Regions from separate parts of the Arthrobacter sp. B0316-5-4 genome, predicted to be linked through region 3. Evidence: predicted binding sites of a transcription regulator. Region 3 holds the regulator's gene; each other region holds the start of a gene.
The links. Region 3 encodes Rex, which represses fermentation and respiration genes when NADH is low (regulators of the CRP and FNR family bind a similar motif). Its sites were predicted from a motif close to CTTGTGAANNNNTTCACAAG; they were not measured.
Positions count from the first base shown of each region.

Region 1: the regulator Rex is predicted to act here: its motif matches at 3,990-4,009, upstream of AC5RU9_RS09470 (ALF repeat-containing protein).
Region 2: the regulator Rex is predicted to act here: its motif matches at 4,037-4,056, upstream of AC5RU9_RS11275 (queuosine precursor transporter).

Region 1 covers NZ_JBNHFN010000003.1:196,681-206,245, forward strand. The annotation lists gene AC5RU9_RS09445 (MFS transporter) at 1-246, shown strand, start outside; gene AC5RU9_RS09450 (3-hydroxybutyrate dehydrogenase) at 251-1,000, shown strand; gene AC5RU9_RS09455 (winged helix-turn-helix transcriptional regulator) at 1,080-1,457, opposite strand; gene AC5RU9_RS09460 (SDR family oxidoreductase) at 1,559-2,419, shown strand; gene AC5RU9_RS09465 (amino acid permease) at 2,495-3,931, opposite strand; gene AC5RU9_RS09470 (ALF repeat-containing protein) at 4,191-6,200, shown strand; gene AC5RU9_RS09475 (IclR family transcriptional regulator) at 6,479-7,285, shown strand; gene AC5RU9_RS09480 (SRPBCC family protein) at 7,289-7,726, opposite strand; gene hutU (urocanate hydratase) at 7,933-9,565, shown strand, end outside.
Region 2 covers NZ_JBNHFN010000003.1:572,184-581,748, reverse strand. The annotation lists gene AC5RU9_RS11290 (DUF6707 family protein) at 1-935, shown strand, start outside; gene AC5RU9_RS11285 (SRPBCC family protein) at 985-1,695, shown strand; gene tgt (tRNA guanosine(34) transglycosylase Tgt) at 1,742-3,073, shown strand; gene AC5RU9_RS11275 (queuosine precursor transporter) at 3,098-3,808, opposite strand; gene AC5RU9_RS11270 (TetR/AcrR family transcriptional regulator) at 4,110-4,772, shown strand; gene AC5RU9_RS11265 (TIGR01777 family oxidoreductase) at 4,769-5,683, shown strand; gene AC5RU9_RS11260 (MFS transporter) at 6,470-7,867, shown strand; gene AC5RU9_RS11255 (response regulator transcription factor) at 8,026-8,688, shown strand; gene AC5RU9_RS11250 (sensor histidine kinase) at 8,685-9,565, shown strand, end outside.
Region 3 covers NZ_JBNHFN010000001.1:840,888-850,452, reverse strand. The annotation lists gene AC5RU9_RS03875 (DUF559 domain-containing protein) at 1-859, opposite strand, end outside; gene AC5RU9_RS03870 (HAD family hydrolase) at 1,008-1,826, opposite strand; gene AC5RU9_RS03865 (glutaredoxin family protein) at 1,998-2,252, shown strand; gene AC5RU9_RS03860 (redox-sensing transcriptional repressor Rex) at 2,329-3,036, shown strand; gene AC5RU9_RS03855 (hypothetical protein) at 3,087-3,863, opposite strand; gene AC5RU9_RS03850 (hypothetical protein) at 4,117-4,830, opposite strand; gene AC5RU9_RS03845 (YceI family protein) at 4,999-5,550, opposite strand; gene AC5RU9_RS03840 (histidine phosphatase family protein) at 5,758-6,423, shown strand; gene AC5RU9_RS03835 (TlpA family protein disulfide reductase) at 6,429-7,034, shown strand; gene AC5RU9_RS03830 (cytochrome c biogenesis CcdA family protein) at 7,039-7,794, shown strand; gene resB (cytochrome c biogenesis protein ResB) at 7,794-9,515, shown strand; gene ccsB (c-type cytochrome biogenesis protein CcsB) at 9,515-9,565, shown strand, end outside.

The DNA.
Region 1 (9,565 bases), on a different contig from region 3:
GTCTCGCTCGGCTCGCAGGTCACCTCGATCTTCGCCGGCTCACTCGCACCGCTGCTGGCAACCCAATGGCTCAAGGACACCGGCTCCTGGCTCCCCACTGCCATCTACCTTGTGGTCGCCTGTGCCATCACCACCGTCGCAGTGATCTCGCTCAAGGAGACCAAGGGCATCGCCCTGGAGGAAGTTGACCAAGCCGACGCCGAGCGACACGGCCTGACGACTGCCTCCACCACCTCGAAAGGCTGATTTGATGGACAACTCCTTGAACGGACGCAAAGCATTGGTGACCGGTGGTGCGAGCGGAATCGGGGCAGCCTGTGCCCGGGCCCTCGCCGCCCGTGGGGCGAAAGTTGTAGTGGCCGACGTCGATGCCTCCGGAGCTGCGGCCCTCGCCGATGAGCTGGGCGGCACGGCGTGGACGGTGGACCTGTTGGACGTCGACGCACTGGCGGCCCTGAGCCTGGACTGCGACATCCTGGTCAACAACGCGGGCATCCAGAAAGTTGCGCCGATCGAGGAGTTCGAACCCGCGGAGTTCCGGCGGATCCTAGCCCTGATGCTGGAGGCGCCGTTCCTCCTCATTAGGGCCGCGCTCCCGCACATGTACGCCAACGGGTTCGGCCGCATCATCAACGTCTCCTCGGTCCACGGACTCCGGGCGTCGGCCTACAAGAGCGCCTACGTGTCCGCCAAGCACGGCCTCGAGGGGCTCAGCAAGGTCACTGCCTTGGAAGGCGGCGAGCACGGGGTCACCTCCAACTGCATCAACCCCGGCTATGTCCGGACGCCCTTGGTGGAGCGGCAAATTGCCGACCAGGCCCGGCTCCATGGCATCCCCGAGGCCGAGGTCCTGGCCAAGGTGATGCTGACGGAATCGGCAGTGAAACGGCTGGTAGAGGTGGAGGAAGTTGCGTCGCTGGCAGCCTGGATGGCCTCCGACGACGCCGGTATGGTCACCGGCGCGAGCTACACCATGGACGGTGGGTGGTCGGCCCGGTAGACCCCCGCGAGATGCCAGTTAATGCCAATGTTCGACGCGAACATTGGCATTAACTGTAGTTTCGGCGGTCGGAGCCGGGCTAGCTTTCGCCGCCGATGATCGCCTCGGCGTTCTCGTAGGCCCAGGTGACCAGTGGAATGAGGTGGCCGGTAAGCTCCCGGCCGCGGTCGGTCAGGCTGTAATCCACCCGGGGCGGGATGACAGGCTGGGCGTCGCGGCGGACGAGGCCGTCCTTTTCGAGTGTTTTGAGGGTTTGGGCCAGCATTTTCTCGCTGATTCCGTCTGCCCGGCGTCGAAGTTCGCTCCACCGCTGTTCGCCCTCGGAGAGTGACAGCAGAATGAGCACGCCCCACTTGCTCGTGATGTGGTCCAGCACCGTGCGGCTGGGACAGCCGGCGGGAAACACGCCGTCGGCGATACTCGCTGGAAGCGGAGCGGGAACGGTACTTACTTTCATGTCAGTACCTTACCTTAAAGTGCGTACTCTCTTTTGGGAAGTTTCTGGATTGGTGGCTCGTTGACCAGCATGACAGAGCAAAAACCTTGGAGAGGAACACCATGAGCATCGTCATCACTGGAGCAACCGGACAGCTGGGCCGTCACGTAGTAGAGGCACTCCTGGAGCGCAACGTCCCCGCGGAGACCATCATTGCTGCAGGCCGTTCGATCGAGAAGCTGGCCGATTTCGCGGACCGCGGCGTTCAGGTCAGGGCAATGGATTACGAAGACGCCGCTTCCGTTACAGAAGCACTGAAAGGTGCCAGCAAGGTCCTGCTGATCTCCGGCAGCGCCGTGGGCCAGCGCGTGGAGCAGCACCGTACAGTGATTGAAGCAGCCAAGGCGGAAGGCGTGGAGCTTCTCGCTTACACCAGCATCGCCAACGCTGAAACCACCGGAATGAAACTTGCGGCCGAGCACCAGGCTACCGAGGCCATCCTCAAGGAGTCCGGCGTCCCGTTCGTGCTCCTGCGGAACGGCTGGTACTTGGAGAACTACACCGAGCAACTGCCGGGCACGCTGGCCCAGGGGGCGCTTGCGGGTAGCGCAGGAAATGGCAAGGTCAGTGGTGCAACCCGCGCCGACTATGCTCATGCGGCTGCGGCGGTCCTGGTCGCTGACAACCAGGCCGGAAAAGTGTATGAGCTCGGTGGAGACCACGCTTTCACCCTGGAGGAGCTCGCTGCTGAAATCACCGCCGCTTCCGGCCAAACCATCACTTACAACAACCTGCCCGCGGCTGAGTACGCGGGGCTGCTGACAAGCGTTGGCGTTCCGGAAGCCTTCGCGGAGATCCTGGCCGACTCCGATCTGGGCATTGCCCGGGGAGATCTCCTGGTGACCGGCGGCGACCTGAGCAAGCTGATCGGACGCCCGTCTACCCCCTTGGCCGACGCCATCCGTTCCGCCGCAACCGCCTAGGAAGTCCGCGAGATGACAGTTAATGCCAATGTTCCGCGTGAACATTGGCATTAACTGCACTCTGGGCGCAGGGAATCAGGCGGTCTCGTCCACCAGCTCAGCGCGGCGCAGGCCATCCCCACGGACCCACAGCTTGTACGCCACGAACAGGAGCGCCAGCCAGGTTCCGCCAACGTAGAGCGCAACCCGGGTGTCCTCGAAGACCCCCAGGATCACGATCACCATGGCCATGAACGCCATGGTCAGGATCGAGGCAGTCGGCCACAGTGGTGAACCAAATTCCGACGCCGGCAGCCCCTTGCGCTTGATCTCCCGCTTCATCGCGACGTGTGAAGCAAGGATCATCACCCAAACCCACACCGTGGCGAAGGTTGCGATGGACGCGATGAGCACAAACACGTCCTCTGGGATGACTGCGTTCAACACGACGCCCACCAGCAGGATGCCGCCCATCATCACTACCGTCATCCACGGCACTCCGTGCCGGGAGATCTTGCCGAAGCTCTTGGGAGCGTGCCCCTGCTGGGCCAGTCCGAAGAGGATACGACCGGCTCCGAAGATGTCGCTGTTGATCGCCGAAAGGGCCGCTGTGATCACGACGGCGTTGAGGATATGCGGCGCAGCCGGGATGCCCAGGCCGTCAAAAATCTGCACGAATGGGCTGCCGCTGCTGCCGATCTCGTTCCACGGGAAGATGCTCATCAGCACACCGAGCGTCAGTACGTAGAAAAGCAGGACGCGGACGGGCACTGTATTGACCGCCTGGGGAATGACCTTCTTTGGGTCGGCCGCTTCGCCGGCGGTGATGCCGATCGTTTCGATCCCACCGAACGCGAACATCACGACGGCGAACGCAGCCAGGAGCCCCTCGAAACCGTTCGGGAACAAACCGCCGTGGTTCACGAGGTTCCCCAGTCCCGGTGCCACGGCGCCGCCGTCGCCCGTTTGGAAGCCGAACACGACGATCGCCGCACCGCCAACGATCATGGCGATAATCGCCACCACCTTAATGAGCGAGAACCAGAACTCGAGCTCACCGAACACCTTCACGCTGAGCAGGTTCATGGCGCCCAGGAACAAGATGATCGCAAGCACCCAGATCCATCTGTCCACCTGTGGGAACCAGAAGCCCATATAGATACTGAAGGCCGTGACGTCGGCGATGGCTACAATCGCCATTTCGAACACGTAGGTCCACCCGGTCACAAAGCCGGCGAACGGGCCAAGATAGCGGCTGGCGTACTGGCCAAAGGAACCGGACACGGGGTGTCGAACGGCCATTTCGCCGAGCGCGCGCATCACCACGAACACGGCTGCGCCGCCGATGATGTAGGCCAGCAGGACCGCTGGGCCTGCCTTTTGGATAGCGGAGGCGGAGCCGTAGAAGAGGCCCGTGCCGATCGCGGATCCGAGTGCCATGAAGCGGATGTGGCGGACGTTGAGGCCTCGGCTGAGCGCCGTACCCGCGGCTTGGAGCACAGAGCTCTCCGCAGCCAGCTTGGTTTGTTGCATAGTAAAACCTTCTCGTCTTTGGGAGGGGATCGCTATCCAGCAGATCACTTTTAGGCGCCTTGTGATCGGACTCACGGGGCTTTGGTGTCTTTCATCGCAGACAGTCGTCGGAGGGCGCATTTTGCCAGCGGTCAAAGTCATAGTCCTCGGTCGGATATGATGACCGCGGACAGCACATCATTCCGGTCAGGCATCCCTCGCTCCATGCGTCGCCCCCCTTTGATTAAGAGCTGCCATCGCATCCATCTTTGGGGGACTCTTGATCTCTGCACTTCGTCGTCCGCGACGCCGCTGGGCCGCTGCCGTAGTTGCAGTCCTGGCAACAGCTTCTTTGCTCTTCGCCGCTCCGGCGCAGGCCTACGACCTTCCCGATTTCGAGGTGCCGGACGCCTCGCAGGCGCCGCTGCCCTACGTGGAGCGGGCCGTGGATGCCGCAGGGGTTCTGAGATTGTGGAGGACTGGTGGGCCGGCAACCCGCGCCGCCGCTGCGACGGCCTTGGCAGGCGGTGCTGTTGCGATCCAAACATTTCTCGACGGCGGCCAGGACGTCCCCCTGGCAGCAGACCGCAAGCAGTTGGTCACCGAGCTGACTAAGCGGGGGAGTGAACATGTGCGGTTGAAGGCAAAGGACATCCTGGCCACGAATGATCCCGCACTGATCGACGCATTCCTTGCCGAAGGCTGGGCCGGGACATGGAAAGTTGACCTGCGGACTGTAGCCACTTATTTCCTTCACTACGGCAATATCCACGTTGAACGCGAGGCTTCCAAAAGCCTGGACGAAGGCGAGGAAGCCGTGGAAAATTTTGTGCTTGCCGGTTGGCGGGACAAGGCAAAGATGACGGACAGGCAAGCGGCCTACGGTCTTATCAGCTCAGCGAATCCTGCTGTTTCTGCTGGAGCCAAATCGTCTTTGGCAGCTAACGACTCTGAAATCGTCGCTGACTTCCTCCGCTACGGGCAGTTCGTCGAGGCCGACCATCACACTGAGTCGGCAGCAGTCTCCGCACTCCTCCAGCAGGTCACAGCGGACATCGCAGCCAACCCCAACGGCACCGCAGCTGTCGCGGACCGGGCGAGTGCCGCCGTCGAAAAGGCACGAGGCACAGCAACGGCCGCAAGGGCGGCGGACAAGGCCCGGCTCCTTGCCGATTGGGATCTCCTTACCACCCAGGCTGCGCCGCGCGCTGTCGCTGACAACGCTGCCTTGGTTACTGAAAAGCCGTTCAGGGAAGCGTTCGCCAAGGCGGCCAGGGAACTCCCCGAACTGCTGGCGACCCTGACGGTGCCGGATGCAGACCTCCGCGAGCTGCTCAAGGACGCACGTCAGGCAACACTGGACCTTGCGCTGGTGGGCACGCCGGAGGTGAAGAAGGCCGCCGAAACTGCACTCTTGGGCGGCGACGACGCCATCCGGGCATTCATTTCCACGGGCCACGCTGAAGCAAGTAAGCGGGATTCCAACGGAGTCTCGGCGTTTGGGACCGACCGTCAGCGCGTCTACCAACTTCTGGCCCTCGGCGGCAGTGAAGTCAACAAAGCAGCAGATGCCGCCCTCGGCTCTGCCAACCACGCAGATGTCCGCTACTTCCTTGAGCACGGTTTCGCTGTTGCCCAGGAGTTGGACAACCGCATACTGGCCTTCCAGTCCTTGGATAAGGCGGGCCTGGAACTGCGCGCAGCTGCCAACGTGGCCTTGGACGGCAGCCGCGCGGACCTTCAGGCCTTCGCCATGGTGGGGCGATTTGCAGCTGCCCAGCGCGACCAGGCCACTTCCGCCCACGTCGCATCGATCGACGCCATGATCGCAGAACTCGCCGGGCTGGCGGACAAAGCAAAGGTCGACGCCGGCAAGGCAGCTGACGCTGCAAAGGCCGCCGAAGCTGCGCGGCAGGCTGAAGCTGCGCGGCAGGGTTCCGTTGGACACGTTGATACCTCACAAAGCTCCGCGGTGGCGCCGAACATCGTTCCGTGGCCGCTCGGGAATGCCCCCGCCGGCGGATTTACCGAACCCGAAACCAACGTGGACAACGCAGGCACGCCCGCCGAGACTCCTTCGGCAATGCCGAGTATCTCCGTGCCGCCAGCCGCGTCCGCTGCGCAGGACCCTACGACGGTTGACTCACAATCCCAGGAAGCATCCGCCCCACTGGCTGCATCGTCCACCGGAATGGGCGGCTGGACCATCGGCTTGATCGTGCTGCTGATTCTGGCCGCGGCCGGGGCCATCACGTTCCTACTTAGGCGTAAGGGCGGAGCTTCAGCGTAGGGGCCGTTATCAGGGCCTGGAGGTTCGGGTCGTCCATCCCGGACGGGATCGGGCGGACTGCCGCGCCGCAAGATTCGTGGGCCTACCTCTCCGCGCCCGTAAGGGTGGAAGTTCACACCAAGCATTAGGCCCGGTTGCGAACCGGTCTGCGTCCGGAATCCCAGACATTGATCAGCCCCGGCTGGTTGGATGATGCGGTGGTCAGGGTGCACGCTTGAGTACGGGATACCGGACAGTTCCGGTTCGGGGCTCCCGGACAAGTTGAGCAGTGAGGAACCATGACAACCACGCCAGTAGCGCCAGGGAAGGCCACGTCCAAGGTCCCGGCTGCCGAGAACACCCTGCGGATCCTGAAACTGCTGGCCTCGCGCCGGGGTCCCATGGCGGCGTCGAATATTGCCACAGCTCTCGGCCTGCCGCGGTCAAGCGTGTATCACTTGCTCGGCGTCATGGAAGCCAACGGCTTCGTCCTTCACCTGCACGAGGAACAGCGCTACGGGCTGGGCATCAGCGCCTTCGAACTCAGTTCGGCATACTCGCGCCAGGAACCACTTTCCCGGCTTGGCCGGCCCATGCTCGCCTCGCTGGTTGACGTCATCGGCGAAAGCGCGCACCTCGCTGTGCTCCACGGTCGCGACGTCCTCTACATCGTGGAGGAACGCGCCAAGAACCGCCCCAGCCTGGTAACCGACGTCGGCGTCCGCCTTCCCAGCCACCTCACGGCCTCCGGCCGCGCCATCCTTGCCGCGCTGCCCAAGTCGCAGGTACGGGCCCTCTACCCAAACGCGGCGGCTTTCACCTCCCGGCACGAAGTCGAGTTCCCCATCATGAAGTACTCTGCCTTGTCGTCCCATCTCGACCAGGTGAGGCAACGCGGCTACGCCACGGAAAACGGCGAAATCACCCCAGGGTTCGGTTCGATCGCCGCCGCCGTAACCGACCATGTGGGATGGCCGACGGCGGCAGTCGCCGTCACGTTCCTGGAGGACAAAGTGCCGGCTGAGCAGTGGCCGGTCCTTGCCGCCCGCATCCGGAAAGCGGCGGACGAACTGTCGGTGAGGATCCACGGCCGCCCTGCAGGCTAAGCCTTACTTGTGGTCCCGGGCCTCGAGCTCGACCAGTTTGCGAAAGGCCTCCAGCTCACCTTTGAAGCTGCCCCGATACGACCCCATCGCGAAAAGCCGCCCGAAGATCCCCGCAATGAACCCCCGGGTCACAAACTCCTGGTTGATCCGCGTCCCTTTGCCCTCCGGCACGAACGTGACGTCCGATTCGCCCTTCAGGATTGTGTTGCCGAAACGGGTCCGGATGTGCCGGGGCCGCTCCACCGCAAGGATTTCGGTGGGGCTGGCCATGCGCCCAAACCACACCGTGTAGCGGCTGCCGGGCACGTCCATCGAACCTTCCAGATCGGTCACGCGGGTGACCCCGCCGATCCACTCGTGAAACCGGTCCGGATCCGTCCAGGTCGCGAAGACGCGCTCTGGTGATGCTGCGACGAGGGTGGACACGCGGAACGTTCCCATGGGTCCAGCATGCTCTCGTTGCCGCGCAAATGCGAGGGCTCGCGGGCTCCCTTCTATCCTCTCGGGCACCCCAGGGAAAGCAAGGGCACATGTCTGAAATACCGGACAGCACCACTCGAAAAGCCATTCCGGCCGCCTGGCAAAGGGGCTTTAGTAGAAGCAGAAGATCTTTCCACCACACACTTTCCACAGACGAAGGAGTCACCATGGCACCCGCCGATTTCACCACTGGTGCCCGTCCGGTCAAGGCCGCTCGAGGTACTGAACTTACTGCCAAGTCGTGGCAGACCGAAGCGCCGTTGCGCATGTTGATGAACAACCTGGACCCCGAGGTTGCCGAGCGCCCCGATGACCTGGTGGTTTATGGCGGCACGGGCCGCGCTGTCCGCTCGTGGGCCGCTTTCGATGCGATCACCCGGACCCTGGAAACCATGGAGAAGGATGAGACCCTCCTGGTCCAGTCCGGCAAGCCGGTAGGTGTATTCCGCACCAACGAGTGGGCACCGCGGGTGTTGTTGGCTAACTCCAACCTTGTGGGCGACTGGGCAACGTGGCCCGAGTTCCGCCGCCTCGAGGCCGAGGGCCTGATGATGTACGGCCAGATGACCGCCGGTTCCTGGATCTACATTGGTACCCAGGGCATCCTGCAAGGCACCTACGAAACGTTCGCCGCCGTCGGAAATAAGCTCGCTGCAGAGGGCCGTCACCCGGCACCGGCAGCAGCCGGCTCCACCGAGGGCCCGCTGGCGGGCACCCTGACGTTGACCGGCGGTTGTGGCGGCATGGGCGGCGCCCAGCCGCTGGCTGTCACCCTGAACGACGGCGCGTGCCTGATTGTTGATGTTGACGAAACCCGCCTGCGCCGCCGCGCCGGCAAGCGCTACCTGGACGAGGTCGAAACGGACCTGGACACCGCGATCGCCAAGGTCAACAAGGCCAAGGAAGAGCGCCGTGGCTGGTCCGTCGGCTACGTGGGTAACGCCGCCGAGGTGTTCCCGGAGCTGCTGCGCCGCCACAAGGCCGGAGAGCTGACCATTGATGTGGTCACGGACCAGACCTCCGCGCATGATCCGCTGTCCTACCTTCCCGAGGGCATCAACGTCGATGAGTGGCACACCGAAGCCGAAGCGGACCCGGAAGGGTTCACCAAGAAGGCACAGGCATCCATGGCCCGCCACGTACAGGCCATGGTGGAATTCCAGGACGCCGGCGCCGAAGTCTTCGACTACGGCAACTCCATCCGTGACGAGGCCCGCAAGGGCGGCTACGACAGGGCGTTCGAGTTCCCGGGCTTCGTCCCGGCCTACATCCGTCCGCTGTTCTGCGAGGGCCTTGGCCCGTTCCGCTGGGTCGCCCTGTCAGGTGATCCCGAGGACATCGCCGTCACGGACAAGGCCATAAAGGAACTGTTCCCGGAGAACACCCACCTGCACAAGTGGATCGACGCTGCAGCGGACCGCGTGGAATTCGAAGGCCTGCCGGCACGTATTTGCTGGCTCGGATACGGCGAACGGGCCAAGGCCGGCCTGCTCTTCAACCAGCTCGTGAAAGAAGGCAAGGTCAAGGCCCCGATCGTGATCGGCCGCGACCACCTGGACTCCGGCTCGGTGGCATCGCCTTACCGCGAGACCGAATCCATGGCTGACGGTTCCGACGCGATTGCTGACTGGCCGCTGCTCAACGCCATGCTCAACACGTCCTCCGGTGCCACGTGGGTCTCGATCCACCACGGTGGCGGCGTCGGCATCGGCCGGTCCCTCCACGCCGGGCAGGTCTCCGTCGCTGATGGCACAGACCTGGCCGCGGAGAAGCTCGAACGACTCCTGACCAACGACCCCG
Region 2 (9,565 bases), on a different contig from region 3:
TTGTGTTCCCGCCCGGCGACGGGCCGGCCGAAGAAATCCGCGCCGTCGAGGTGCAGAACGACGATTACGGTGTGCCCGCGCTGCTGCTGGTGACAACGGTCGACGGCGGCACCATCAGGATCGCCGTCGGGTCCAGCGTCCCTGTGGGTGACGGAGTTCCTGCCGGCCCCGGTGCCGAATCACCAGTGGACGCCCCAGCCGAAGCCGAACCGGACTCCAGCACCCCCGCCGACGCCGAGGCCGACGCGCCCGCTGGACCCGCCGTCGTCGTGCCTCCGCGTCCGGAAACCCCGCCAACATATACCGGGCCCAGCGCCGAAGAACTTGCCCTGATACCCGAACCCGACGGCACCCCCGAAGCGGTGGTGCGTGCCGCAGCCGCCGATCACAAGGGCAAGAACGGTGTCCAGGTGCTGGCGGAGCGGCTGGCGAAGGGCATCAACACCAAGTCCGGAAGCTGCCTCCGGGACCTCAGCGACCTCGCCTTCGATCTGTGCATCGTGCTTCGCGATCCGGACCACGCGCTGGCGGTCGCGGACCTGCTGAACGTCCTGCCTTTCGATGGGAACCTGGACCGGTGGGCGTCAATCGAACGCGCCCTGGCACTGTCCAGTTTCATTTGCCGCGAGGCCGGCCAGTCCGAACGGGCTGCCGTCTACGAGAAGCTGCTCCGCGCGCCCGAGTCCCAGGAAGAGGACCCGTTCAAGGCCCGGATCAACGCGAGGGTCCGCCAGCGTTCGCTCAACGAACCCAACCTGTACGACAAGGAAATCTTCCGCGCAATCGATAACGGCAACCACGAGGCAGAGCGCGAATGGCGGTTCCTCCGCTTGGAGGCCCTCATGTTCCTGCGTGCCCACGGCGGCTCGAAGACCATCGGCGAGGAAGAGCTGGCCCGGCGGATCGGCAACGAACTGGAATCGGTGCGGGCCTGACAGGTTCCGGGCCTGTTATGCCGGGTCGAACGGCGGTAGATTCGGGGCCATGACGAACAATCTGAGCGTTGTGGTTAATGCCGATGCGCAGCAGGTTTGGACAATGCTGCGTGAACCGTCGTTGGTCGCCCAATGGCACGGCTGGGAGGCCGACGACCTGAACGATGAAATCAAACAGATCTACTTCAATACAGACGTCGTTGAAGGCCCCGATCACACCAGCCTGACGGTCAATGGCGGCGACATCTTTGAGCTCCACCCTGTCTCCGGCGGCACCGAAGTGCGGATCACCAGGGTTGCCCTGGACCACGATTCCGAGTGGGCCGACTGGGACGAAGACATCACCCAAGGCTGGCTCACCTTCCTGCACCAACTGAGGTTCGCCCTTGAGCGCCATCCGCACGGGCACCGACGGACACATTTCGTCTCCCTCCCCGGCAAGGGCGGTCCGGCGATCGAGAAGTTGGGACTAGGGGATCTGCCGCCCGTTGGGGAGGAATACTCGCTCACCCTTGCTACCGGCGAGAAGATCTCCGGCAAGATCTGGTTCAAGAGCCGGCACCAGGTTGGCCTCACCGTCCACAGCTACGCCGAACATGGGGAAGGCCTGCTGATCGTCGCTGAGCAGTTACCGATTCCGGAGAAAAGGCCCGACGGCGGCTCCATGGTGATTGCCTCCACCTACGATTTGGGGGCCCACACGTTGGCGGATATCCGGTCCTCGTGGGACAACTGGAAGGCTGAAAACTACGGGTCGTAGGGCTTCCTCCGCTGGTTACCCACGGTAAAGCTGGCACACTAGGTAGGTGCCAGCTTCCGTTCCTGTTTCCGCGCCTTTTTCCTCCCCAGCTCCCGCCCTGCCCGAGTTGCCGGGGTTATCCGCCCGGCAATCCGAGTTCTCGTTGACGGTGGGCACCCGCCTGACTGAAGCGTGCTCGCCGCCGGACGCCCAAGTGGATGCCAACGGCGGCGCCTTCCTTGGCCGGACTGGAACCATCACTACGCCGCACGGAACCATCCAGACGCCCGCGTTCATCGCCGTCGGAACCAAAGCGACCGTCAAGGCCGTGCTGCCCGAGTCGATCGCCGGGTTTGGCGCGCAGGCTGTGCTGGCCAACGCCTACCACCTGTACCTGCAGCCGGGGCCCGAAATCCTCGACGCCGCGGGTGGGCTGGGTGCGTTCATGAACTGGCCCGGGCCCACTTTCACCGACTCCGGTGGGTTTCAGGTGATGAGCCTGGGCTCGGGGTTCAAGAAGGTTATCGACATGAAGAACGTCGATTCGTCCGGCCCCGATGACGCCGTAGCACCGGGCAAGGAACGGCTGGCCCACATCGACGATGACGGCGTCTGGTTCAAGTCGCACCTCAACGGGGACCGGCACCGTTTCTCGCCCGAGATCTCCATGCGGGTCCAACACCAGATCGGCGCGGACATCATGTTCGCCTTCGACGAGCTCACTACCCTGCAGAATTCGCGGGCTTACCAAGAGGAGTCGCTGGAGCGCACCCGCTTGTGGGCGCTGCGGTGCCTGGCGGAACATGCCTCGTTGACTTCTTCCCGGGTGGGCAAGCCGTATCAGGCGTTGTTCGGGGTGATCCAGGGAGCCCAGTACGAGGACCTGCGCCGCAAAGCCTGCCAGGACCTGGGTGCCATGCCCTTTGACGGGTATGGGATCGGCGGTGCGTTGGAGAAGGAAAACCTGGGCACCATTGTGCGTTGGTGCAACGAGGAACTCCCCGAGGACAAGCCCAGGCACCTGCTCGGCATCTCCGAACCGGACGACATCTTCACGGCAATCGAGAACGGCGCCGACACGTTCGACTGTGTCTCCCCCACCCGGGTTGCCAGGAACTCAGCGTTCTACACGCCCTTCGGCCGGTTCAACCTGTCAGGCGCGCGCTACAAAACCGATTTCGGGCCCCTTCAGGACGGCTGCGACTGCTACACCTGCGTCAACTACTCGCGGGCGTACATCCACCACTTGTTCAAGGCCAAGGAGATGCTCTCCGCGACGCTGATCTCCATCCACAACGAGCGCTTCGTGGTGAAGATGGTGGACGATGCCCGGCTGGCCATCGAATCCGGGGACTTCTTCGAGTTCAAGGCTGAAACGCTGGGGCGGTATTACTCCTAGGCCCTCGAGTTCTAGGCCCTGGTCCTAGGCTGCGACTGTTCCGTAGCTGGGCTCGCGCTTCTTGATCCAGCCAACAACCAGCACCGTGATCGGAACGAACAGGAACTCGACGGCGGTCTTGTAGACGAAGCCCACCAGGACGTAGTTGACGAACGAGCCAGCGTCCGAGATCCCGATGACGGATGCCGCGATGCTGCAGAAGATCAGGGTGTCGACGAATTCGCCCACCACGGAAGAACCCATGAGGCGTGCCCACAGGGATTTCTCGCCCGTGCGCTGCTTCATCTTAACCAGGATCCAGGAGTTGATGGTCTGTCCTGCCAGGAAGGCGAGCAGCGAGGCAAGGACGATCTGCGGCACGGGCCCCAGGGCACCCTCGATGGCGGCCTGCTTGGCGGTTCCGTAGTCATCATTGAAACCGGGCAGGATGATGATCACCCAGTAGCAAAGAGAGGCGAACACACTCAGGGCGAACGAGGTGACGATGGCTTTGCGGGCCACTTTGAAGCCGTAGACCTCAGTCATGACGTCGCCCAGGATGTAGGCCAACGGGAAGAGGAAGAACCCTCCATCGGTGATGATCGGCCCGAGCTCCACACCCTTGGAAGCGCCGATGTTGGACAGGATCAGCACCACGGCCATGACGGCCAACATGATGCCGAAGTACGGGGAACCGATCGAGGCGAAGCGGGGTGCAGGCTTGCTCAGCGTGCTGGAGCCGGAGGGCGAAGACATGGGTCATCCATTTCGTAGTGGTTCGCGCAGGCCGCCGCATCTGGCTGCCCCGCTGTATTAGCACTGTGGTGGTGGGGCATCTGGCCCGGCACCGGTTCCATTGTCCCACCGCCGATCCTCTCTCACATCCCACCCCCTTCCGGCCACCCCTCTCCCACATCCCACCCCCTTCCGGCCAACCCTCCCTCACATCCCACCCCCTTCCCGCCAACCCTCCCTCATTCCCTGCTTTTGAACGCGTTCAGAAACTGTGCCATACTCAATCTTGAACACGTTCAAAACCTTGATCAAGGAGGCTCAGGTGGCAGCAAAGAGCGAACAGACCCGGCAACTCGTGGCAGACGTCGCACTGAAGATGTTCCGCGAAATCGGCTTCGAAAAGACCACCATGCGTGCCATAGCGCAGGAAGCCGGCGTCTCCGTGGGGAACGCCTACTACTACTTCGCCTCCAAGGATGAACTGGTTCAGGAGCTGTACGTCCAGGTTCAGGATGAGCATGCAGTGGTCGCGGCACAGGCCCTGAAAGGCGTTCAGGATCTCGCCGGGCGTCTGAAAGCAGTGCTGCACACCGGCGTCGACGTCATGGCGCCGTACCACCAGTTCGGTTCCGACTTCATCGCGACGGCGATCCGGCCGACGTCGCCCGTCAACCCGTTCGGCGAGGCATCCACCGCCGCCCGCGAGGCTTCGCTCGCGATCTTCCGTTCCGCCGTCGAGGGCTCCTCTCCCGCCGTCGCGAAGAAGCTGCGCGGGGAGCTGCCCGAACTGCTGTGGCTGGCATACATGGGCGTCGCACTGTTCTGGGTCTACGACCGCTCGGAGGGACAGCGACGCACCCGCAAGCTCGTCGACGGTGCCGCCCCTCTTGTGGCTCGCGGTCTGTCTCTGGCAAAGATTCCCGGAGTCAGCAAGGTCTTCGACGACGTTTTGGGACTCGTACGCAGCGTCAAGGAAGATTCATGATGCCGCGGACTGTGGTGATCGCCGGTGCCAGCGGGTTCATTGGCAGCTACTTCACGCGGCGGTTCCTCGAAGAAGGCTGGCAGGTCCGGACAGTCGGGCGGGATGTCTCAGCTGACGCCCAATGGCACGACGACGGCGGCATCGCCAAGGCGCTGAACGGCGCCGAACTGCTGGTGAATCTCGCCGGACGATCCGTGAATTGCCGTTACGACGAGCGGCACCGGCGCGAGATCATGGATTCCCGGGTTTTAACGACACGTGCGTTGGGCCGGGCGGTTGCTGCGTGTGCCGAACCTCCCCGAACCTGGATCAACTCGAGCACCGGGACCATCTACCGGCACGCGGACGACCACCCACAATCGGAGGCCTCCGGCGAGTTGGGCACTGGGTTCTCCGTCGACGTGGCCCGCGCATGGGAAGACGAGTTGGCGGCTGCCGTTGCGCCGGACACTCGGAAGGTGGCCCTGCGGATTGCGATCGCGCTGGGAGCCGGTGGTGTCATGAGTCCCCTCCGGAACCTTGCCCGGCTTGGCCTGGGTGGGCACATGGGTCCGGGTACGCAGAAATTCAGCTGGATCCATGTGGAGGACTTGTTCCGTGTGGTGCTGTTCGTCCACGAGCACGCGGAGCTGACCGGTCCAGTGAACGCGGCAACGCCGTACCCGGTGGACAACCGGGAGCTGCTGTCGCTGGTTCGGCAGAGCATGGGTGTCCCTTTTGGCATTCCTACACCGGCCTGGCTCCTGGAAGCCGGAGCCGTTCTGATCCGGACACAGACCGAGTTGGTGCTCAAGAGCCGCTGGGTGGAGCCCCGGAAACTCCTCGACGCGGGGTTCACGTTTGCGCACCCAAACCTGGCCGACGCGCTGAACGACATCGCCAAACCAGCCCCCAAACCCTCCCTCACATAAACGCCCCTTCCAGCGATCCCTCCCTCACCACGTTCAGAAAGGTAGCCATGAGCCAGGAACCATGGACTGACGAAGATGAGTACGCTCTGGCAACCAAGGGTCCGTCCAGAGGATGGTGCTACGGACCAAAGGACCGAGTGGTGCTGGGCACCAAGGGACTTGCAGTTGGAATCGCCGTAGCCCATCTGACATTCTGCGTTCTCCTCAGCATCCAAGGGCCGGAGTGGGCAGTCATCTTTTTCATTTACAGCCTCCTTCCGGTTTGGGCTGTTGGTGCTGCGGCCGGGTCACTTCTCGGCTTGGCTCTGCGTCGCGTCCGGAACCAATGGGTTCACGTTGTCGCCTTTTTCGCCGGAGCTTTACTCATGTGTGGCCGCTTCGGTGGACTTTCACCGACGGGTCCGCTTCTTTTCTCCTTGTCGATCGCCGTCGCGGCCGGCGCGGGCCGTCTGGCTGTGTGGAAACTGGTCCGGATCAATCAGAATCCCCCACTCACACGAGGGAGCGTTGATAGGTGAGCAGCCGTCGTCGGGCGTAAGGTGCGGCCACCGTCCCCAACCAAGCCACGCAACCCGAATCCTAAGGAAGTGTTAGGAAATGCCCCGCGGGCTATGGCTGTGCCGTGCATCACCCATAGTTTGGAATACGTCCTCTTCACCTTGGAGGACCTTTCTTAGTCGACGACCAGCCATGCGCAAGGACGCCATGAGCACGGGCTTCATGGACGGAACGAACTCATGCAAGACACGGCTGCGGCAAAACGCAGCCGTCCAGGAAGGTTCATTGATGAGCACCCAACAAGCTGCACCCCTGAGCGAAGCCGCCCAGACACGCAGGGCCGTGAGCAACATCCTCAAGGGCTCCGCGGGCAACCTCGTGGAGTGGTTCGATGTTTACGTTTACACCGCGTTTGCGGCGTATTTCCAGTCGCACTTCTTCAACTCCTCGGACGATCTCCAAGCTGGGCTTGAGGCGATGGCGGTCTTCTCGACGTCGTTCCTGATGCGTCCCATCGGCAGCTGGTTCTTCGGCCGCTACGCCGACCGGAAGGGCCGCAAAGCTGCGCTGACTCTCAGCGTGACCATGATGTCCGCGGGCTCCTTCGCCATTGCGATCCTGCCAACGCAGGACGTCATCGGCTTGTGGGCACTGATTCTGCTGGTCTTCGTCCGCGTTGTGCAGGGCTTCTCGGTGGGCGGCGAGTACGGCACCAGTGCCACGTACATGTCCGAGGCTGCGACGGCCAAACGCCGCGGCTTCTTCTCGAGCTTCCAGTACGTGACCCTGATTGGCGGCCAGATGCTGGCCCTCCTGGTGCTGGTGATCCTGCAGAACACCATGAGCAAGGAAGATCTCACGGCCTGGGGCTGGCGTATACCGTTCGCTGTTGGGGGCGTCGCTGCGCTGGTGGTGCTCTGGCTTCGCCGCTCCATGGAGGAAACGATCTCCGCCGATCAGCTCCGTGCCGCACACGTGAAGGTGGAAGGCGAAGCGCAACCTGGAACCATGAAGCTGCTGGTCACCAAGCACTGGAAGCCACTGCTCATCTGCATCGGCATTACCCTCGGCGGGACGGTCGCGTTCTACACCTACACCAACTTCATCCTGAAGTTCATGAACGATACATCGGGCATCGCAAAGACCGATACCTCCATCATCAACTTCTGGGCACTGTTCATCTTCATGCTCCTCCAGCCTGTGTACGGCATGATCTCGGACAAGGTGGGCCGCAAGCCCCTGCTGATCTGGTTTGGCGTGACCGGCGTACTGTTCACCTGGCCGCTGCTCTCCGCGCTCGCGGGTACCAAGGACCCCTTCACAGCGTTCCTGCTCATGATGGGTGGCCTGCTGATGGTGGGCGGTTACACCTCGATCAATGCCTTGGTGAAAGCAGAACTTTTCCCGGCGTCCATCCGCGCTCTGGGGGTTGGCCTCGGCTACGCGATCGCCAACTCACTGTTTGGCGGGACGGTTCCATTGATCGGTGCCGCGCTGCAGAAGACCGGGCAGGAGAACCTGTTCTTCACCTACGTCACCGCGGCGATCTTCATCTCGCTGCTGGTGTACATCTTCGCGCTGAAGAACAAGAAGTCCACCCACTTGGATACGGAGCAAGGCCACGCGTTCGTGGCGAAGGGCTCCGCGAAGGACGACGACGGCACGAAGGATCGCGTCGACGCCTGACCTTCCTGCCTTGTTAGGCCCGCTCTGCGCACTTTGGGTACTCCGAAGGGCGCAGAGCGGGCCTCACAACGTTAAGCTCTAGTAGCGAACCAGCCGACAGCGAACCAGCTGACAGCGGACCAGCCAGCGAAACCAGCCCCAATCCAAAGGACCAGACAGTGCACGTGCTCATCGTCGAGGATGACGACGCCATGGCGTCGGCCTTGAGCGCTGCCGTCGCTTCGGCCGGACATACACACACCCGCGTGTCCCGCGGCGAGGATGCGCTGCTGGTTCATCGGGAGCACCAGGTGATCCTGTTGGACCTTGGCCTTCCGGATTTGGATGGCTTGGATGTGCTGCGCAAGCTGCGCCAAGTGAGCGCAGTTCCGATCCTCATCCTGACGGCCCGGGATGACGAGCGGAGCGTGGTATTGGGTCTCAGGTCCGGAGCAGATGACTACCTGGTGAAGCCCGTGAAGCTCGTGGAATTGCTGGCCCGGATCGAAGCCGTCACGCGTCGCACCAACCGCGGCGGCCAGGAAGCTCCGCACGCCATCGTCCTGGGCGAACTCGAGGTCGACCTCGACCGCCGCGTGGCCGCCGTCGACCAACGGAAACTCGCCCTGACGGCAACCGAGTTCGACCTCCTCAGCCTCCTCGTCAGGAACGCGGGCTCGGTGGTGACCCGCGAGCAGATCCTGGACGCACTCTGGGGCGACGCGTTCGTGACGCATTCCAGGTCTTTGGACGTGCACCTCACAGGCCTGCGGTCCAAGCTGCAGCTGCCCGGGTTCATCATCAACGTCCGGGGCGTCGGCTACCGGGTAGAGCAACCGTGAAAGCCCGTGTTCTCAGCATCTTGAGCTTGCTGGTGGTCATCATCGTGGTGACGGTCTCCAGCGTGATCCTGACCTCGGCCAGCCGGGAGCTCACCCAGGATCTGCAGATCAACCGCGTCGCTGCCCTCAACCGCTTCGCGCAACTGGCCAGCGACGCCGCCCAAGACAAAGACACCAACCAGTTACAGCGCGAAATGGACCGCTACTCCGAGCTTTACGGCGAGGGAATCCTGATCCGGACACAGGACGGAACCGTCCGTTCCGGCGGACTCAGCGAAGAGCGGCCCGACGTCCAGGATGCGCTGAACCGGGCGAGCCTCAACCTGAGCGATACCACCCTGAACCCCATCAGTGCTTTCGGGACCGGCAACGACATCATTTCCAGGTCGTTCGGCACGGCCAGCCAAGTCCTCGGCGAGGCTGTTGTGGAAGTCAACCTCGATGCCGCCCGGCAAAAGCTGCGCGAGCGATGGCTGGTGGTCGGATTCGCGGCGCTGGCGTTGGCAGCTTTGCTCCTGCTCGCCGCAGCGCGGATCACCGGGTGGGTCCTGCGCCCGGTCAACCGGCTCAGCAGAGCAGTTCACGAGCTCGAAACCACGGGCAAAACAAGCCAACTTCCCGACGCCGGACCGCCCGAACTGCGCGAACTCAGCCGCTCCTTCACCGCCATGGCGGACACCGTCGCGGAGAGCATGGAGTCCCAGCGCCGGCTGATCGCAGACACCTCGCATCAACTCAGAAACCCTGTTGGGGCGCTTCGGCTGCGGATCGATTTGCTGCAGCTGGAACTCAAAGGGCAGCAGGAAAAGGCCGCGGCAGCTGGCGTTGTGGCGGAACTTGAGCGGGTTGAGGAAATGCTCGACGGCGTGCTGAAGCT
Region 3 (9,565 bases):
CCGACTTCCCGAAGATGAGCACAGTCCACCCCGCTGCCTCGAATGCCTTGTCCCTGCGCCGATCGCTGAGGATCTGTTCGTGCCCAAGGTGATGACCGCCGTCGTACTGGATTGCGATCCGACGCTGGCGGTAGCCGAGGTCGGCTGAAGGCGAGAAGGGATCGTTGATGTAGAGCCGTACCTGTAGTTCCGGGGCGGGAAGGCCGGCATCGAGCATAGCCAGACGGAGCGCAGTCTCCGGCGCCGAGTCTGCACCGACCCGCATCAGGTCCAGTGCTTCCCTCCCACGGACAACACCCTGCAAGTTCTTGTGGCGATCGACCATATTGCGAAGTTCGTGGATAGTCGTGAACGGCAGTTCCCTTTGCTCAAACTCCGGCCTAGGGACGCGAATGAGTTCGTCGCCAACGCCGACCAGTTCATTCAGCGGAAGAATCCGGGCCAAGTCCAACCAAGTCCTGGACCGTGTACTGATCCACATGCCGTGACTGAGCTCTATTTCATCCTTCGAGACAACGACGGTGTGGCCGATAACGCCTTTTCGTCGCACTGCAGGCAGAGTCCGTGGCTTGCTCAGATGCAGCTCATGTGAATCTGATAGCCAAGGTGGGAGTGAGAATCCGTGAATCTTGGCAGCAGTGACATGTGAGATCCAAGCGCCAGGGCTCGCCGCCGAGAGCGAGCGAGCAGCCGATTCCAGATCGAAGGCCCAGTCCTTCGGACGGTAGATGCCCTTGCTTACAGCCTCAATGCTGACGCGCTTCCAGAGCTGAGGATGGGCGAGGCCGGCCGCCTGGGCCTCCGAGAGAGTGAATGGGGCGGATGCCAGCTTGGAGGGTACGGGTATGGGAATCTGCATACCGGCATTCTGACCCAGATACCGATGGGGGTGCAGAAGTTATCCACAGGGATCGAGGCCACCTCCCGAGGATGTGCGAGAGGGTTGGCCTGAAGGGGGTGGGATGTGAGAGAGGGATGGCCTGAAGACGGTGGGATGTGAGAGAGGGTCAGATGCGGGGGCCGCGGAATCTGGAGAAGCCGCGCCACAAGCCATAAATCGCGCCGCCCACCGTAGCTGCTTTGAGCCCGAGTGTTGCGGCTCGACGACCGGCCCGGAAGTCGTAGACGGGCCAATTGTTGTCGCGGGCGTGCCGGCGGAGCTTCGCGTCCGGGTTGATGACGACGGGGTGCCCCACCATGGTCAGCAAGGGGATGTCGTTGGCAGAATCGCTGTAGGCCCAGCAGTGGTCCAGGTCCAACCCTTCGCGGTCGGCGACCAGCTGGACCGCGACTGCCTTAGCGGGTCCGTGCAGGATGTCGCCCACGAGCTTCCCTGTGTACATGCCGTCGTGCACTTCGCCGACAGTCCCCAGCGCGCCGGTCAGGCCCAGGCGGGTTGAGATCACAGTAGCCACCTCGATCGGGGTCGCCGTAACCAGCCACACTTTGCGGCCGACCCTGAGGTGCTGTTCGGCCAGCGCTTTGGTTCCGGGCCAGATCCGTGACTCGATCATCTCGTCGTAGACTTCTTCGCCCAAGGCTTTGATGTCATCGACGGTGATGCCTGCCGCCAGTGTGAGCGCGGAGTCCCTTACAGCGTGAACGTCTTCCATGTTCTCGCCGCGCATCACGAATTTGAACTGCTTCCATGCGAAGCCAGCGGCCTGCGGCAAGGTGAACGCCTTGCGTTCGTACATCTTCCGGGCCACATGAAAGAGGCTGGCGCCCTTCATCAACGTGTTGTCGACGTCGAAGAAAGCAGCTTCGCCGGTGTGCTTCTGCGCTTTGGCAGCTGCGGCGACCACGGCGTTCTTCTCCTCGGGCATGACTTGAGTCTAGTCAATGGCTGATGCACCTCGCTGGTGGCGCACTGACACCCGCTCCGGTGGGGTGGGATGTGAGTGACGGTTGGCGTGATGGGGGTGGGATGTGAGTGAGGGTTGGTGGGATGGGGGTGGGATGTGAGTGAGGGTTGGCGGGGCGGTTACCGTTATCCCATGGCTACTCCCGACGTCGTACTCCTCACCAAAGCTGACTGCCACCTCTGCACGGAGGCGCGTGCCGCCGTCGAGCGTGTAACCACAAGCCTTGGCCTGGAGTGGAAAGAGCAAAGTATCGACGGCGATCCGCAGCTGCGGGAGCGCTTCGCGGAGGAGATTCCCGTGGTCCTTGTTGACGGTGTGCAGCGGGACTTCTGGAAGATCGACGAGCAGCGGCTGACGCGCACCTTGAAGAAAGCCCTGGAGGGCTGAGGGTGCGGTTACCCGTAAGTAATCGCTTTGGTTGAGCCCGCCCGGGGGTCATAGAGTGGAACAACAAAGCGACGCAATGGAGAATACCGTGACTGCGCTGGAACCGTCCGCGGAAGCAACATCCGAGGACAACGAACCTGCCGCCAAGCAGATCCCACCCGCGGCTGTGGCCCGGATGACTCTCTATTTGCGTGCGCTCAACTCTTTGCTGGCAGAAGGCGTGGAGCGGGTTTCATCCGAAGCTCTCGCCGAAGCCTCCGGAGTTAGTTCATCCACCCTCCGCAAAGACCTCTCCTACGTGGGTTCGTACGGGACCCGCGGCGTGGGCTACGAGGTCCAATACTTGAGCCGTCACATCGCCGCGGCGTTGGGCTTGACCCATGACTGGAAGGTCGCGATCGTCGGTGCGGGTAACCTCGGCAAGGCGCTGGCCCGGTACGGCGGCTTCGAATCCAGGGGTTTCGACGTTGTCGCCATTTTTGATGCTGACCCCATGGTGATCGGCAACGAGGTGGGCTGGCTGCGGGTCAGCGACTCAGCCGAGTTGGAACGGGTGCTGGAGCGTACGCACACGAACATGGTGGTGCTCGCGTTGCCGGCCACCGTGGCGCAGGCAGTCTGCGACCGCGTGATCGCCGCAGGTATCCGGAGCATCCTGAGTTTCGCTCCGGTGCTGCTGCAGGTCCCGCCGCACGTCAACCTCCGCAAGGTGGACATGGCCACGGAGCTACAAATTCTGGCTTACCACGCACAACGGGCGCAGACACCGGGCCAGGCTGTTTAGCCTTCGCCGGGTCCACGCCCGCTGGGTTGCCTTTGAACAGGCCCGCTGGTTTAGCGGCCGTACGGAGCCTGGTACGGGTTGCCGAACGGCTGGGGCTTCCGGAAGTACGGAGCCGACGCCGGCAGGTAGAGCATGACGATCGCTGCAACACCCAGCAGGATCACCACGAGCTGCAGTACACCGTAGGTTGCGCCGAACTGGAAGAGGCTGGTCAGGCCGAGGACGGAGATGGCGGCGAAGACGGTGCCCAGGATCCTTGCCCAGTTCTTGCCCTTGCGGACGTTGAAAGCAACCAGGGCGTAAAGGCCCAGGGAGATGACCGCGCCAACGATGGCGCTCACGGAGATGGCTCCGCGCATGCCCTCCATGGTCCCTGCGGGAAGGTCGGTGCCCTGCTGCGCAGCCTGCTGGTTCATGGCGTTGATGAAGGCGTCAGCACCGGTGGTTGCAAGGAGCAGCGAACTGATGGCCGAGAGGACGCCGGCGGCGATGATCATCCAGAAGGCGTAGTTGACCATCGGCGGAACCGTGGTGGGGCCAGGCTGCTGGCTCGGCCAGTTGGTGTCCTGCCCGTACTGGGGAGCGGCCGGGCCCTGGCCGTAGGGGGAAGCCTGCTGGCCGTACTGCGGCGCAGACTGCTGCCCGTATTGCGGCGCGGCGGGCGGGGACTGCTGGCCGTACTGAGGTGCGGACGGCTGCTGTCCGTACTGGGGCGCGGCGGGCGGCGGGGACTGCTGCCCGTACTGCGGTGCGGACGGCTGCGAGCCGGTCTGCTCAGGCTGGTTGGCGTCACCCGGGTTCGACGGCGGGTAGGGAGGGTTGCTCATGGCATTCCTTTGCTTGTTCGACTGCTGGTTCGGCCGCCGGGATCAGCAAAATGACCCTGCCCCCAGCGTGGTTCTGGTTCCACCGTACATCCCGGGTCTGACGCTATAGCCAAACACACGCAGGAATTCCATGGCTACGGCGAAAATCATCATGTGGGCTTACGCCTTCATGATGAAGGCCGCGGGAATCCGGAGGGGATTTCACCGCGGCCTTCCCGTCATTTAAGGCTCGACGGCGGCACTTGCGTGAACGCTAAACCTGGCCCTTGACTGCCTTGAACCAGAGTTGTGAGTTGGGCAGCCACATCAGTACGACGGCGACTGCGCTGACCAGGAATCCGAACCAGTTGCTGCCGAGACCCGTGCTGGATCCGCCGGCGCTGGCGGCACTGAAAATGGTGAGGAGCAATGAAACACCGGCCACAATGGTGAGGCCGAGGCGGGCCCACTCTTTGCCTTCCTTCATCTTCATTGCAAGGATCACCTGTGCCGCGGCCACTGCAAGGCTGAGGATCAGGAGAATCAGCAGGATGGCCGCAACTCCGGGGGCAAAAGCGAAAAGGGCGATGATGGCGAAGAACCCGATGAGGCCAAACAGCAGGCCCAGGAGTCCGGAGATCACCCAGATGAAGTAGGACACCTTCAACTCCGTGGGCAGGCCCTGGGTTTTGAACATTCCCGAGAAGCCGCCTTGTGGCATGACGTCGTTGAAGTTGCGCGGACCGTCGGTAGGCATTTCGAAGTGGAACCCGGGCTGGCCGGCGCCGGGCTGAGCCGGTCCGGGCTGGCTTGGTCCAGGTTGGGCCGCTCCGGGCTGGGAGTACTGCCCCGGTTGCGATGGGGGCTGGTAGCCCTGTGGTGGTTGGTAGTCCTGCGGAGGCTGGTAACCCGCAGGAGGAACATTGCCGGGCTGCGGAGGCTGTGAGCCGGGCTGCTGAGGCTGTGGTGCTTCGTCTGGGGTACTCATGGCATCACTTTAGACCGGCGGTTGAAGGATGCATAGGAAATTCGGAGCCAACTCGCAGCTAACCAGGGGGTATCTGCCGAATAATTGGCGGGTGATCTCCGAGACAGCGAAACGGCGCCCCCGCAGCGTGATGCTGTGGAGGCGCCGTCTGGGTGGTCCAGGCTGGACTTACGCGGCAGCCGGAGCGATGAACGCGAGTTCCAGGTTGATGACTACCTTGTCGCTGACCAGGACGCCACCGGCTTCGAGGACTGCGTTCCAGGTGAGGCCGAATTCCTTGCGGCTGATGGTGGTCTCGCCGGAAACGCCGGCGCGGGTGTTGCCGAAGGGATCAACGGCCACACCGTTGAACTCGGTCTCGATGGAAACTTCCTTGGTCACGCCCTTGATTGTGAGATCTCCCACGAGGTCGAAGCTGTTTCCGTTGGCCTTGACGTGGCGGGAAACGAACGTGATTTCCGGGAACTTCTCCACATCGAAGAAGTCTTCGCCCTTGACGTGGCCGTCGCGGTTGACGTCGCCGGAGTCGAAGCTGGCGGTCTGGATGGTTGCGGAGACCTTGGAGTCAGCCAGGGTTTCGCCAACTTCCAAGGTGGCGGAGGCGTCCTTGAACTGGCCGCGGACCTTGCTGATGCCTGCGTGGCGGACGGTGAAGCCGATCTCGCTGTGGGAAGCGTCGAGGGTCCAGGTGCCGGTGGTGACGGAAGCGGGAAGGGTCATCATGGTGTTGCTCCTATGGGTAGTGGAAGGTACTGCGTGCTTGCCCGGTCGAACTCATTGCTTGAAGCGTCAACCGAGCTTCGTGTCTAGTATAAACATGCATATGCATCTTTTATTCCAACTCCACGGAACATTTCTGTAAAACTTTGAGTTCTACTAGCGGTAGAAGATTTCGGATCGCCCCGCTTCTTTGAGAAACTGGTAAACATGCCCCAAGCAACTGTCCATCTGCTTCGCCATGGCGAGGTCCATAATCCCGACGGCGTCCTGTACGGTCGCCTGCCGGAATTCCACCTCTCCGAACGAGGCCGCGAGATGGCCCGCATGCTGGCCGACCACTTCTCGGTACAGGCTGCCCAGGGCGCCAAGATAGTGCACCTGGTGGCCTCACCGCTGACCCGCGCGCAGGAAACGGCGATGCCCACAGCTGAGGCCCTGGGCCTTGAGATCCATACGGAACCGCGCATCATCGAGGCAGAGAACCACTTCCAGGGACTCCACCCCACCAAGAGCGAATTCCTCAAGCCCAAGCACTGGTTCTACTTCCGCAATCCCATGCGGCCGTCCTGGGGTGAGCCGTACAAAGAGCAGGCTGCCCGTGTCCTGGCCGCCGTTGAGGACGCCCGCGTCAAGGCCATCGAGTTGGGCGGCGACGGTGCCGAGGCCATACTGGTGAGCCACCAACTGCCCATCTGGTCCACCCGCTTGACGGCCGAAGGCCGCCGGCTGGCGCACGACCCCCGCAAGCGTGAATGCACGCTCACCTCCCTGACTTCCCTGACCCTCGACGACGACGGCAAGATCGTCCACGTCGAATACAGCGAACCCGCCGCAGCGTTGCTCCCCGGCGCCGCGAGCACCCCCGGAGCCTAAGGATCATGGACAAGAATCTTTCACGCCGCGGCGTACTGACTGCAGGTGGCGTCCTGCTCGCCGGACTCACCATGGGCCTTTCAGCATGTGCCCAGCAGGACTCCCTGGCCGAACAGGCCAGGAAGGGCGACAACAAGAACTACGTAGCCGGCGACGGTTCAGTGACCGAGTTCGCCAAGGCTGACCGCTCCGCTCCCGTGGCACTCAAAGGCGCACTGTTCACCGGCGCGGAAGTTAAGCCGGAGGACCTGCTGGGCAAAGTCACCGTCCTCAACTTCTGGTTTGCCGCCTGCGCTCCGTGCCGCATCGAAGCTCCACAGCTTGAAGCACTGCACCAGGAATTCAAGGACCAGGGCGTCCAGTTCTTCGGGGTGAACCTGCGCGACGAGCAACCAACGGCTGAGGCCTTCGACAAGACCTTCAACCTCACGTACCCGAGCTTCAACGACAAGGACGGGGCAGTGCTGCTCTCCGTGTCGGGAATCGTCCCACCGGGAGCGGTGCCCACAACTTTGGTCCTTGACAAAGAGGGCAAGGTTGCCTCCCGTGTGCTCGGCGAGATCGAAAAGAGCACCCTGAAAGCCCTCATCACCTCTGCAGTGGCCGAGTAGAACCGTGAACAGTCCCTTCGCCGAGACCATCCTCAACGGATCCCTGCTGCTGGCTGTGCCCGTGGCATTGCTCGCCGGGCTGGTCTCCTTCCTGTCGCCATGCGTGCTGCCCTTGGTGCCCGGGTACCTTGGCTACGTCACTGGACTGACCGGCGTCGACCTTCAAAAGCAGCGGCGCGGCCGCATGCTGGCCGGAATCGGGCTGTTCGTCCTGGGCTTCTCGGTGATCTTCGTCCTGCTCGGCGGTGCCTTCGGCCAGCTAGGCACCCTCCTGACCGGCCCGCAGAACGCCTGGATCACCCAAGTCCTGGGCCTTTTAGTGATTGTCATGGGCGTCGTGTTCATGGGCGGTTTCGGCTGGCTCCAGCGTGACGCGAAAATCCACGCTAAACCGCCGGCGGGCCTTTGGGGCGCACCGTTGCTTGGGCTCACGTTCGGCCTTGGCTGGGCGCCCTGCATCGGCCCGACGTACTCCGCGGTACAGTTGCTGAGCCTGTCCGGCGGTTCGTCGGCGGCCAAGGGCGCACTCCTTGCCTTTATCTACAGCCTTGGCCTGGGCATTCCGTTCCTCCTGATCGCGTTGGCCGTTCGCCGCGGCATGGGCGTCATGTCCTTCTTCCGCAAGCACCGCCTGGCCATCCAGCGGATCGGCGGAGGCATCCTGATTTTGCTCGGCATCCTGATGGCCACCGGAGTGTGGGGGACCTGGGTGACCGAGTTGCAGTACTGGTTCCAAAACGATGTGAAGTTGCCGATCTGATGAGTGAGTCCGTGAAAGCCAAGAAGAAGTCGCCATCCGCTGACAGCGCCACCGCTGAAGGCACAACAGGCGAAGGCAAACTCCAGCAGGCAAAGTCCGAGGCCGCGCTTCCCGCGCTCGGCTTCAAGGGCATGCTCCGTTGGGCGTGGACGCAGCTCACCAGCATGCGGACGGCGCTTTTCCTGTTGCTCATGCTCGCCGTGGGGGCCGTGCCCGGCTCCTTGTTCCCGCAGCGGCCAGCCAACCCGGCGGTCGTCACCCAATACATCAAGGACAACCCTTCCTACGGACAGTTCCTGGATGCCTTGCAGCTCTACGACGTGTACTCGTCGGCATGGTTCTCGGCGATCTACATCCTGCTCTTCATCTCGCTGATCGGCTGTGTCACCCCGCGCGCGATCGCCCACTACAAGGCCATGAAGTCGCAGCCCCCGCGCACTCCCAAGCGCCTTTCCCGCCTGCCGGAGTACGGCACCCTCGCGTTGCCCGCCGACGCCGGGATCCCGGCGTCGAAAGCCATCAACGACGCCGCCGGACTGCTCAAGAAGCGCGGCTACCGTGTTGAGGTCAGGAACGCCGACGGCGACCTTCCGTCCTTGGGTGCCGAGCGGGGCTTCCTGAAGGAAGTGGGCAACCTGGTGTTCCACACGTCCCTGATCGGGGTGTTGGTGTCCGTGGCCGTCGGCGGCCTGTTCGGCTACAGTGGCCAGCGCATCCTGGTGGAGGGCGATACGTTCGTGAACACCCTGGTGGGCTACGACCAATTCACGCCCGGCACGAACTTCCAGAGCAGTTCCCTGCAGCCTTACTCCATGCAGCTGGACAAGTTCAATGCCAAGTTCGACCGCGAATCACCGGGCAAGGCCGGCCAGCCCATCGACTACACCGCCGAAGTCACCACCAAGGAAACTCCCGATTCGCCGGCCAAGAAGGAAACCCTGAAGGTCAACGACCCCGTTTCCCTGGGCGGAACCAGCCTTTACCTCACCGGTAATGGCTACGCGCCCATGGTGACCGTCCGCGACGGCGAGGGAAACGTGTCCTTCCAGGGCCCGGTCATCGCCAAGGTCCAGGGCGATAACTACTACTCCTCCGTGGTCATCAAGGTGCCCGATGCCAAGCCTGAACAGCTCGGATTTGTGGGCTTCTTCCTCCCCACGGCGTTGGTCACCAGTGATGGAATCTCCTTCAGCGGGGCCCCCGAACTGGTCAACCCGCAGCTGAGCCTCAACTCGTTCTACGGTGACCTCGGCCTGGACAAGGGCGTGCCCCAGAACGTGTTTGAACTGGACGTCGAGAAGCTGAAGCCGTTGAACAACCGCAACCTGGCGGCGGGCGGCATCACCCTGACTCCCGGCGCAACCGTGAACCTGCCCGAGGGCAAGGGCAGCATCACGTTCGACGGGGTGAAAAAGTACATTGGCGTGGACATCCACCACAACCCCGGCCAGCTGTATGCCCTGATCTTCGGCCTCCTGGCAGTGGCAGGACTCATGACTTCCCTGTACGTCAACCGACGCCGCGTCTGGGTACGCACCGGAACGCACGCCGATGGCCGCACCATGGTGGAATACGGCCTCCTTGCACGCGGTGAAGACCACAGGCTGGCCGGCGAGGCCGCGGCCCTCCGTGAACTCTTTGCCCGGGAATGGAGCCTCCCGGAAACGCCCCAGGCACCCTCAACAACAGCAGTCTCTTCCTCAACCTCGAAGGACCAGTAATGCCAGCCATCAACGAAACCCTGGGCCAGTACAGCGAGCTGTTCATGCTG